Linked DNA regions of Nonomuraea africana. The protein of the gene in region 1 interacts with the protein of each later gene in a pairwise test. Links are inferred from orthologs where the notes say so. Each region holds a gene or a part of one and is shown on either strand. Other genes may lie near its edges.

Region 1 (4,352 bases):
GGCCCTGCTGTACGGCTCCGCCACGGGCGACAGGCTGATGGCGGCCTCACGACGGCTGCACGGCGCGATCGCCGAGCAGGTCGCGGAGATGCTGGTGCGCCGCTCCCCCGGCCTCGACAAGGACAGGGCGCTGCTCATGGGCACGATGGCGGTCTCCATGGTGAAGGCCGTCATCCCGCAGAACTCACCCGAGTTGATCGAGGAGCTCAAGGCCATGCTGATGGGCTACCTGTCGGCGGCCTGGGCGAAGGGGCCGGTCACCTCGAAGGTGTGACCGTCGCCCGCCTCGGGGGTGCCGCTCCTGCCGTACAGGGTGGAGAAGTAGAGCCGCCGCCCGTCGGGTGAGAACGCGGGGCCGGTCAGCTCGGCGCTCTCGTACCCCGACAGCCGCAGGAAGGGAGAGATCTCTCCCGACGGGCTGACCAGGTTGATCTCCATGTCTCCCGCGACGAACAGCTCTCCCGCCGCGGCGGCCGCGGCCAGCGTGGACGGCGTCTCGAGGCGGCCCGTCTCCGCGTCGTAGGCCCACAGTCGGCCGTCGCCCCTGGTGGTGAAATAGCAGACGCCGCCGAGGTAGTGGCAGTCGGCGCCGCGGTCGAAGTGCGCGGCGTCCTCGACCTGGTGGCGGGTGGCGCTGGTCAGCGCGGCCGGTGACGGGACGGGCCGCCACGCGCCCGAGGTGGTCAGCACCTCCAGCGCGCCCTCGGTCAGGTCGCCCCAGTCGAGCGGCCTGAACCGGTAGAAGCAGCCGTCCGGCTCGTCCTCGGTGAGGTAGACGACCTGCCTGTCAGGGTCGAAGGCGGCGGCCTCGTGGGTGAACCTGCCCATGGCCAGGCGGGGACGGGCGGCGCGGGAGCCGTACGGGTCGCACTCGAAGACGCGGCCGCGCGTGATCTCCTCGCACGACAGCCAGGTGTGCCAGGGGGTGGCGCCGCCCGCGCGGTTGAGATTGGTGCCCGACAGGATGCGGTACGCGTCGCGGACCTGGCCCTCGGCGTCGAACCGCAGCGCCGAGACGCCGCCGAGCAGCGGGATCCCCGAGTTGGACACGTAGATCCACCCGTCGCCGTCGGGGAAACACGCGCCGCCACTGGGGACGGCGTGCCAGGTCAGTCCGGCGACCTTGCGTCCCGAGCGGGCGACCACCCTCCCGGAGAAGGCTTCGGGCAGGGCCAGCCCCTCCGCGTCAGGCTCCCCGAGCGGGCCGTAGGGACCCGCCGCTGTGCGCGGCTTCGGCGAGCCGAGCCACACGGAGCCGGCGAACGCGGCGCCCGTGCGGACGAGAGTTCTGCGCAACATGAGGGCCTCCTGTAGACCTGGCCCAGTCGATCGCAACGACGTGAATGAAAAGGGAACCCGCCTTCAAACACTACGCAAACCCTGCGCCGACACGGGCTCGGAGTCCCAGCATTCTCGACATGCGGCCCGTATGTCTCGAGACTCGGCGCCCGGTCGGCGGCTCCGAGCGGCCGGACCCCCAGCACACAAGCGAACGGATCGGCCGGCGAACGGGCCGAATCCCCCGGTGCGCAAGCGCCCGTGCAAGCGGACCCCGTGAAAGCCCGGTCCCGTGCGAGCCTCCTGCAAGCGGGCCTCCCGTGCCTCGTGGAAGCGGGCCCCGGGAGAGCCGGCCTCCGTGGTGTGAAGCGGCTCCACGAAAACCGACCCACGGTGAAAGCGGGCCGCCGTGAGAGCGGAGGCTCGCAAGAGAGACCCCCTGTGGACCTCAGTGCAGAGGCAGCTGAGCGCGGAGGTGGCGGGCTCGGGGACTGCGAAGAAGGCGCCATGCCGGCCCCTCGCCTCCCGGCCCGCCATCACCTCCTTGGTGGAGGACCCGCTTGGATCAACGCTGGGCCTGGAACATCCAGTGCTGCTTCTCGACATCCTGCGTCACCGCGATCAGCAGATCCTGGGTAACGGGGTCGGGCTCGTCCGTCGCGGCGACCCGCTCGCGCATCCGCCTGATGACCCCTTCGAGGATGTCCGTGAATGTGGCGACGACCTTCCCGTCCTCGATCCAGCCGTGCTCGGGCTGCTGGAGCTTCGTCCCCGCCGCCACGGTGGCCGAACGCCCGTCCGGGTTGATCCCCAGCGCCACGGCCCGCTCGGCGACGGTGTCGGCGTGCTCCCTCGCCACGGCGACCAGCTCGTCGAGCTGGAGGTGCAGCGGCCTGAAGTGGGCGCCGACCACGTTCCAGTGCGCCTGCTTGGCGATCAGGGAAAGGTCGATGAGATCGACGAGCGCTCCCTGCAGAGCCTCCGCGACGACCTTTCGCGCGTCGCCCGAGAGCGGTCCTGTGATCGTAGCCATGAGGTGTGCTTCCTCTCGTCGTTCGACAATTGGTCTCACCTGAAAGAACCCCTTGGACGGGCCGATTCTTCCCTCCCTTGACACTGCAATAATGACACTGTCATCATTACAGCATGAGCGAGACCTGGACGATCGGCGAGCTGGCCGAGCGCGCGGCAGGCCTGCTCCGCGCCTCGGGGCAGCAGGTCAACGGGCGGGTTCGCGAGGTGCCGAGTGAGCGTCTGATCAGGTGGTACGCCACGATCGGCCTCCTCGACCCGCCACTGACCAGACGCGGCAGGGTGGCGCTCTACGGGCGCCGGCATCTGCTGCAACTGCTGGCGATCAAGCGGATGCAGGCGGAGGGTTCCTCCATCGCGGAGATCCAGATCGCCCTTGCCGGCGCCACCGACACCATGCTCGCCAACGCGGCCCACGTGCACACCACCCATCCGCCTACCGCCACGCCAGGCGCAACAGACCCGTCCATCCCACACCCGGCCGCCGCCGACACTGCAGACATCTCAACGCCACACCCCGCCGCCGCCGACACTCCAGAGACCTCGACGCCACACCCAGTTACCCTCAGCGCCCCTGACGCCTTGGCCTCGGAAGTCGTCACCGCCCACTCCTCCGACAACTCGGTCCTACAGTTCGCAGTCCTCGGCAGCGCGCTCCCACCTACGGCGGCCCCCCCGACTCGCGCCCCAGAGACAACCGCCCACGGCTGCTCTCCCGAGGCTGGCGCGACCGCCGGGGCCATGAGGGCCGAGGGTCTGCAAGGAGTCGGAACCACGGTGCCCGGGCGTGAAGCTGGGGATGTCGAGGCTGGCGGCAGTGCCGGGCCTGATGTCGTGTGGCCGGGTGAGGGGGCCAGGCCGAGGTTCTGGGCCAGGCGCGCCGAGTCGCCGTCGTGGCCGCTGCACGGGGTACGGCTGGCCCAGGGCGTCACGTTGCTCATCGACGGCGCCGGCCGTACCCCCACGGAAGACGATCTCGAGGCAGTCCTCGCCGCCGCCGGACCGCTGCTCGCGGTGCTCGAAGAGCGCCGCCTCCACGAAGGGAGCGCGACATGAAGATCATTTCGCTGGACCCCGCCCAATGCCGGCCGGAGCCCGACGCGGGCATGGGGGCGCTGCGGACCGAGCGCGGCAACCTCCCGCTGGAGAGCGTCGACGTCGCCGCGCGCATCTCGGGGCTGATCGCAGGGGTGGAGGTGACGCAGGGCTTCCGCAACCCGTTCGATGTCGCGCTCGAGGCGACCTATGTCTTCCCGCTGCCCGACAGGGCGGCGGTGACCGCGTTCACCATGGAGGCCGACGGCCGGGTGATCGAGGGTGTGCTGAAGGAGCGCGGCCAGGCCAGGGCCGACTACGACAGGGCGCTGAGCGAGGGCAGGAGGGCGGCGCTGGCCGAGGAGGACAGGCCCGACGTCTTCACGATCACCGTCGGCAACATCCTGCCGGGCGAGCGCGTCACCGTGCGGCTCACGCTGAGCCAGCCCCTGCCGTACGAGGACGGCGCGGCGACCTTCCGCTTCCCACTGGTCGTCGCGCCGCGCTACATCCCCGGCGCGCCCCTCGACGGCGCCCCCGCCGGCGGGGGCGTCGCCCCCGACACCGGCGCGGTGCCTGACGCCTCCCGCATCACCCCGCCGGTGCTCCTGCCCGGCTTCCCGCATCCGGTACGGCTGTCGCTCCGCGCCGACGTCGACCCCGCAGGGCTCGAACTGCGAGAGATGGCCTCCAGCCTGCACGTCGTCGAGCGTGAGGGCACGACGGTCGAGCTGCGTCCCGGCGAGCGCCTCGACCGCGACTTCATCCTGCGGCTGTCCTTCGAGGCGTCGACGGCGCTGCTGCTCGACGGCGAGGGCACCTTCCAGCTGACCGTGGTACCGCCCGCCCTCGAGGAGGCCCGCGTGCCGCGCGATGTCGTGCTGCTGCTCGACCGCTCGGGCAGCATGACGGGCTGGAAGATGGTCGCCGCGCGTAGAGCCGCCGCCCGCATCGTCGACACCCTGACCTCCGGTGACAGGTTCGCGGTGTTGACCTTCGACTCGGTG
Region 2 (4,376 bases), 4.8 Mb from region 1 along the record:
AACCCTGGCGCTTAGGGACTGGGGCACCGGCGACACTGGTTCGGAAGCTCGGAGACCCACTCCCATAGAGCAGCAGGCCCCGGGACATCGGAGTGGTCCTGGGAGGGGCGGCCCGTTCCCTGCACCCCAGCCCGGCGTGGAGATCGCACGCCGGGACCAGGGCCGGGAGCGGGCTCGCGGGGTGCTAGCGGGAACCGCCCGCGACCGCGGGGAGCACGGTCACGGTGTCGCCGTCGGCGACAGGCGTGCCGAGCCCGCCCAGGAAGCGGACGTCCTCGTCGTTGAGATAGACGTTCACGAAGCGGCGCAGCGCTCCCTGGTCGACCAGCCGGTCCTTGATGCCCGGGTGCTGGGCCTCCAGGTTGCTGATCAGCTCGTCGAGCGTGGCGCCCTCCGCGTCGACGGCCTTGGCGCCGTCGGTGTAGGTGCGCAGGATGGTCGGGATGCGAACCTCGATGGCCATCGCGGGTCAGTCTCCTCATTCATGTCGTCGTCCACCGGGCAGAACACCGGTGCGGGAAAAGGGATTCCGGAAAACTGCCGGTCAGCGACAGTCGTAGACGACAACAGACGGAGTGTGCGCGAAGAGGAAGCTCTGCACAGGCCGGACCGTCATGGACAGCAGTTTACCCTTGGCGCGGATCGCCGGGACTCGCCGTCTCACGTGATGGTCACCTCCTCCTCGGTGATCACCCCGTCGACGATGCGGTAGGAGCGCAGCTCCACCTTCTCCCCCAGGTCCTCCCTGGTGGAGACGAGCACGTAGTGAGCGTTCGGCTCCGAGGCGTAGCTCACGTCGGTGCGCGAAGGGTAGGCCTCGGTGGCGGTGTGCGAGTGGTAGATCACGACGGGCTCCTCGTCGCGGTCGTCCATCTCACGCCACACCCGCAGCTGCTCCATGGAGTCGAAGCGGTAGAAGGTGGGCGAGCGCTCGGCGTTCTCCATCGGGACGAACCTCTCGGGAACGCCACCACGCCCGGCGATCACCCCGCAAGCCTCGTCGGGGTGGTCGGCGCGGGCATGCGCAATGATCTTGTCAACAAGATCCTGCGAGATCGTCAGCATGGAGCAGAGAGTACCTGGGCCACCAGGACCGCCTCGACGTCCGGTGCCCGCCTCCGCGGCCACCCGACCAGCACACCACGTGAACGGCAGGCGGGGGCTCACCCGAGGAAGCGAACCGAACACGGGGACAGCGCCCTCGTCAGAGAGCACGGGCGGGCGAGCCGGGGGGCGCGATCCTGACCGGAGGGTCCCAGTGGGGGTTCACCAGAGGGCGCGGACCAAGGTGTCCTGGAGGTAGGTGAGCCAGTCGTAGGTAACGAACGCCGGATACCGGGGATCGTCCTCGGACATCGTCGCGATCTCCTCGTGCACCTCCTCGGTCACCTCCAGCCGCGTGCCCAGCGCCAGCCGTACGTCATTGAGCGACCGCAGCCACGCCTGGGCCTGTTCGGCCGTGAGCTCGGTGCGCCCCGGACGGGCGGTGTCGAGCATCGTCTGGGCGTCGGCGCGCTTGCCGTCGCGCAGCGTCGCCTCGGTGTAGCGGCGGAACTCTCCCGCCTCCGCCTCGTCGGCGTAGGCAGAGGGGAACAGCCGTGCCAGCACGGGATCGGTGGGCTGCTGCGGAGAGCCGATGCCGAGCGCGCGCTCCAGCGGGTCGTCGCCGGTCTCGCCCGGCGCCACGAGGCCGAGGACCTGGGTCACCAGAGAGCGCAGGATCGAGACCTCGGCGGCCTCGAACTGCGCGATGACGCCGCCGCCGTGACGGGACTTGAAGCCCGAGCTCACCTGCACCACCTCACGAGAGCGAGTCCGACTGGAGCGTCGCCCAGAGGCCGTAGGAGTGAAGAATCTGCACATCGCGTTCCATCTCTTCGCGCGTGCCGCTCGACACGACGGCCTTGCCCTTGTGGTGGACGTCCATCATGAGCTTCTCGGCCTTCTCCTTGGAGTAGCCGAACACGGTCTGGAACACATAGGTCACGTACGACATCAGGTTGACCGGGTCGTTCCAGACGATCGTGACCCATGGCAGATCGGGCCGGACGTCCGATGAAGGGCGCTCGACGGCGATTGGAGCGGTGCTACCCACATCCCCGAGTCTGCCCTATCTGGGCCGTAGTCTCGAACTCGTGAGAATGACCATGAGCACTGCGTTGCTCACAGATCACTATGAGCTGACGATGTTGCAGGCCGCCCTCCGCAGTGGCGCGGCCCACCGGCGAGCTGTCTTCGAAGTGTTCGCGCGCCATTTGCCCGGCGGACGGCGGTATGGGGTGGTCGCCGGCACCGGCAGAGTGCTGGACGAACTGCAGCACTTCCGCTTCGGTGAGGAAGAACTCACCTTCCTCCGCGAGCACAACGTCGTCGACGAACCGACTCTGGCGTTTCTCGGCGATTACCGATTTTCCGGGAGCCTGTACGGCTACCGCGAAGGCGACCTGTATTTCCCCGCCTCGCCGATCATGGTCGTGGAGGGGACGTTCGCGGAGGCCGTCCTCCTCGAGACCATGATCCTGTCCATCCTCAACCACGACTGCGCGATCGCCTCGGCCGCCTCTCGCATGACCAACGCCGCGGGCGGCCGGCCCATCATCGAGATGGGCTCCCGCCGTACGCACGAGCGGGCGGCCGTCGCCGCCGCCCGCGCCGCGTACATCGCCGGCTTCTCCTCCACCTCCAACCTGATGGCCGGACGCGAGTTCGGCGTCCCCACGGCCGGTACGGCGGCGCACGCCTTCACGCTGCTCCACGACAGCGAGCGCGACGCCTTCCAGGCCCAGATCGCCTCGCTCGGCGAGAGCACCACGCTGCTGGTCGACACCTACGACGTCGCGGAGGCGGTGCGGACGGCGGTCGAGCTGGCCGGTCCGAAGCTCGGCGCGGTCAGGATCGACTCGGGCGACCTGGCCGCCGCCGCCCAAGAGGTGCGCGAGCAGCTCGACGCGCTCGGCGCGTTCAACACCCGCATCCTGGTCACCTCCGACCTGGACGAGTACGCCATCGCCGCGCTGGCCGCCGCCCCCGTCGACGGGTACGGCGTCGGCACCTCCCTCGTCACGGGCTCGGGCGTACCCACGGCGGCCCTGGTCTACAAGCTGGTGGCCAGGGAGACCGCATCGGGCAAGCTGGAGGCGGTGGCGAAGCGCTCGGTGGGCAAGCCGTCCCGCGGCGGGCGCAAGCAGGCCTTCCGCCTGCTGGACGACCAGGGCAGGTTCGAGACCGAGGTGGTCACGACCTCGGGCGTCGCGCCCGAGGGCGGGCTCCCCCTGCTGCACGAGCTGGTTGTGGACGGCGAGATCGTCGGCGCCGAGCCCCTGATCGCGGCCCGCGACCGGCACCGCGAGACCGTCGCCCTCCTCCCCCAGGACGCACTCCACCTCGGCCGGGGCTACGCGGCCATCCCCACCGAATTCGCCTGACCCTCGCCCTCGCCCCGCCAGCCCACTGGCGGCACCCTCCCAGGCCCCTCCCCCGCCCGCTCCCTCCCGGCTAGCCGCCTCCCTGGCTAGCCCCGTCTTGCATTCCCGCCCTGCTCATGCGGTGCCACTTTGCGCCGGCCTCGCTCGTCCGGCTACGGCCGCCCTGCCCCCGCTACTCGCCCCGCCCTGCTCGCCCGGCTCCGTTCGCCCTGTCGTGTCCGGCTCGTCATGGCCTGCTTGCCCTGGTCCGCCTCGGCGGGTGGGGCATGAGTAGGCTCGACAGTGTGAGCACCGCATTGATCATCGTGGACGTGCAGAACGACTTCTGCGAGGGCGGCAGCCTCCCCGTGTCGGGCGGCGCCGAGGTCGCGGCCGCTATCAGCGAGCATGTGGCCTCCCATCGCTACGACCACGTGGTGGCCACCCGCGACTACCACATCGATCCCGGCTCGCACTTCCACGCCGAGCCCGACTTCGTCAGGACCTGGCCGGCGCACTGCGTCGTGGGCACCCAGGGCGCCGACTTCCACCCCGCCTTCGACACCTCGAAGGTCGAAGAGGTGTTCAGCAAGGGCGCCAACGAGGCGGCCTACAGCGGTTTCGAGGGATCCTCGCCGGCGGGCCAGCCGCTGGGGGAATGGCTGGCAGAGCGCAAGGTCCACACGGTCGACGTCGTGGGCATCGCCACCGACCACTGCGTCCGCGCCACGGCCATGGACGCGGTGGAGCACGGCCTCGCGGTGCGCGTGCTGCTGGGCCTCACGGCCGGAGTGTCCAGGCAGACAACGGAGGTGGCCCTGGCCCAACTCCGCGACGCAGGCGCCACCCTGAAGGGCGACCCAGTCGTCCACTGACACCCCGGCGAGCAACCCAGCCGTCCGCTGGCACCCCGGAGGGCGGCTCGGAGCCCTTGGCCGCCCTGCAGCCGCCCGGTCGCCCACTCATGATCCA

What was found. Proteins that work in one complex are often made in the same cells at the same time.
Region 2: the proteins of H4W81_RS21490 (region 1) and clpS interact in binary tests that used the Escherichia coli proteins (3 or more experiments, as listed by UniProt). The link is inferred for Nonomuraea africana from one-to-one orthologs.

Annotation. Positions count from the first base shown.
Region 1 is NZ_JADBEF010000001.1:4,553,207-4,557,558, forward strand. Bases 578-3,522 are described here. They hold H4W81_RS21490 (Dps family protein), read right to left. Parts: upstream 2,312-3,522; coding sequence 1,844-2,311; downstream 578-1,843. Other genes in these bases: H4W81_RS21485 (alkaline phosphatase PhoX), read right to left, coding at 578-1,299; H4W81_RS47430 (helix-turn-helix domain-containing protein), read left to right, coding at 2,425-3,366; H4W81_RS21500 (VIT domain-containing protein), read left to right, coding at 3,363-3,522. Also shown: H4W81_RS21480 (TetR/AcrR family transcriptional regulator), read left to right, coding at 1-274; more of H4W81_RS21485, read right to left, coding at 226-577; more of H4W81_RS21500, read left to right, coding at 3,523-4,352.
Region 2 is NZ_JADBEF010000001.1:9,352,809-9,357,184, reverse strand. The notes cover bases 449-3,417. They hold clpS (ATP-dependent Clp protease adapter ClpS), read right to left. Parts: upstream 2,096-3,417; coding sequence 1,802-2,095; downstream 449-1,801. Other genes in these bases: H4W81_RS44740 (nicotinate phosphoribosyltransferase), read left to right, coding at 2,142-3,417; H4W81_RS44750 (DUF2017 domain-containing protein), read right to left, coding at 1,267-1,791; H4W81_RS44755 (M67 family metallopeptidase), read right to left, coding at 661-1,065; H4W81_RS44760 (MoaD/ThiS family protein), read right to left, coding at 449-463. Outside these bases: more of H4W81_RS44760, read right to left, coding at 185-448; more of H4W81_RS44740, read left to right, coding at 3,418-3,425; H4W81_RS44735 (isochorismatase family protein), read left to right, coding at 3,710-4,279. UniProt on the Escherichia coli protein: Involved in the modulation of the specificity of the ClpAP-mediated ATP-dependent protein degradation.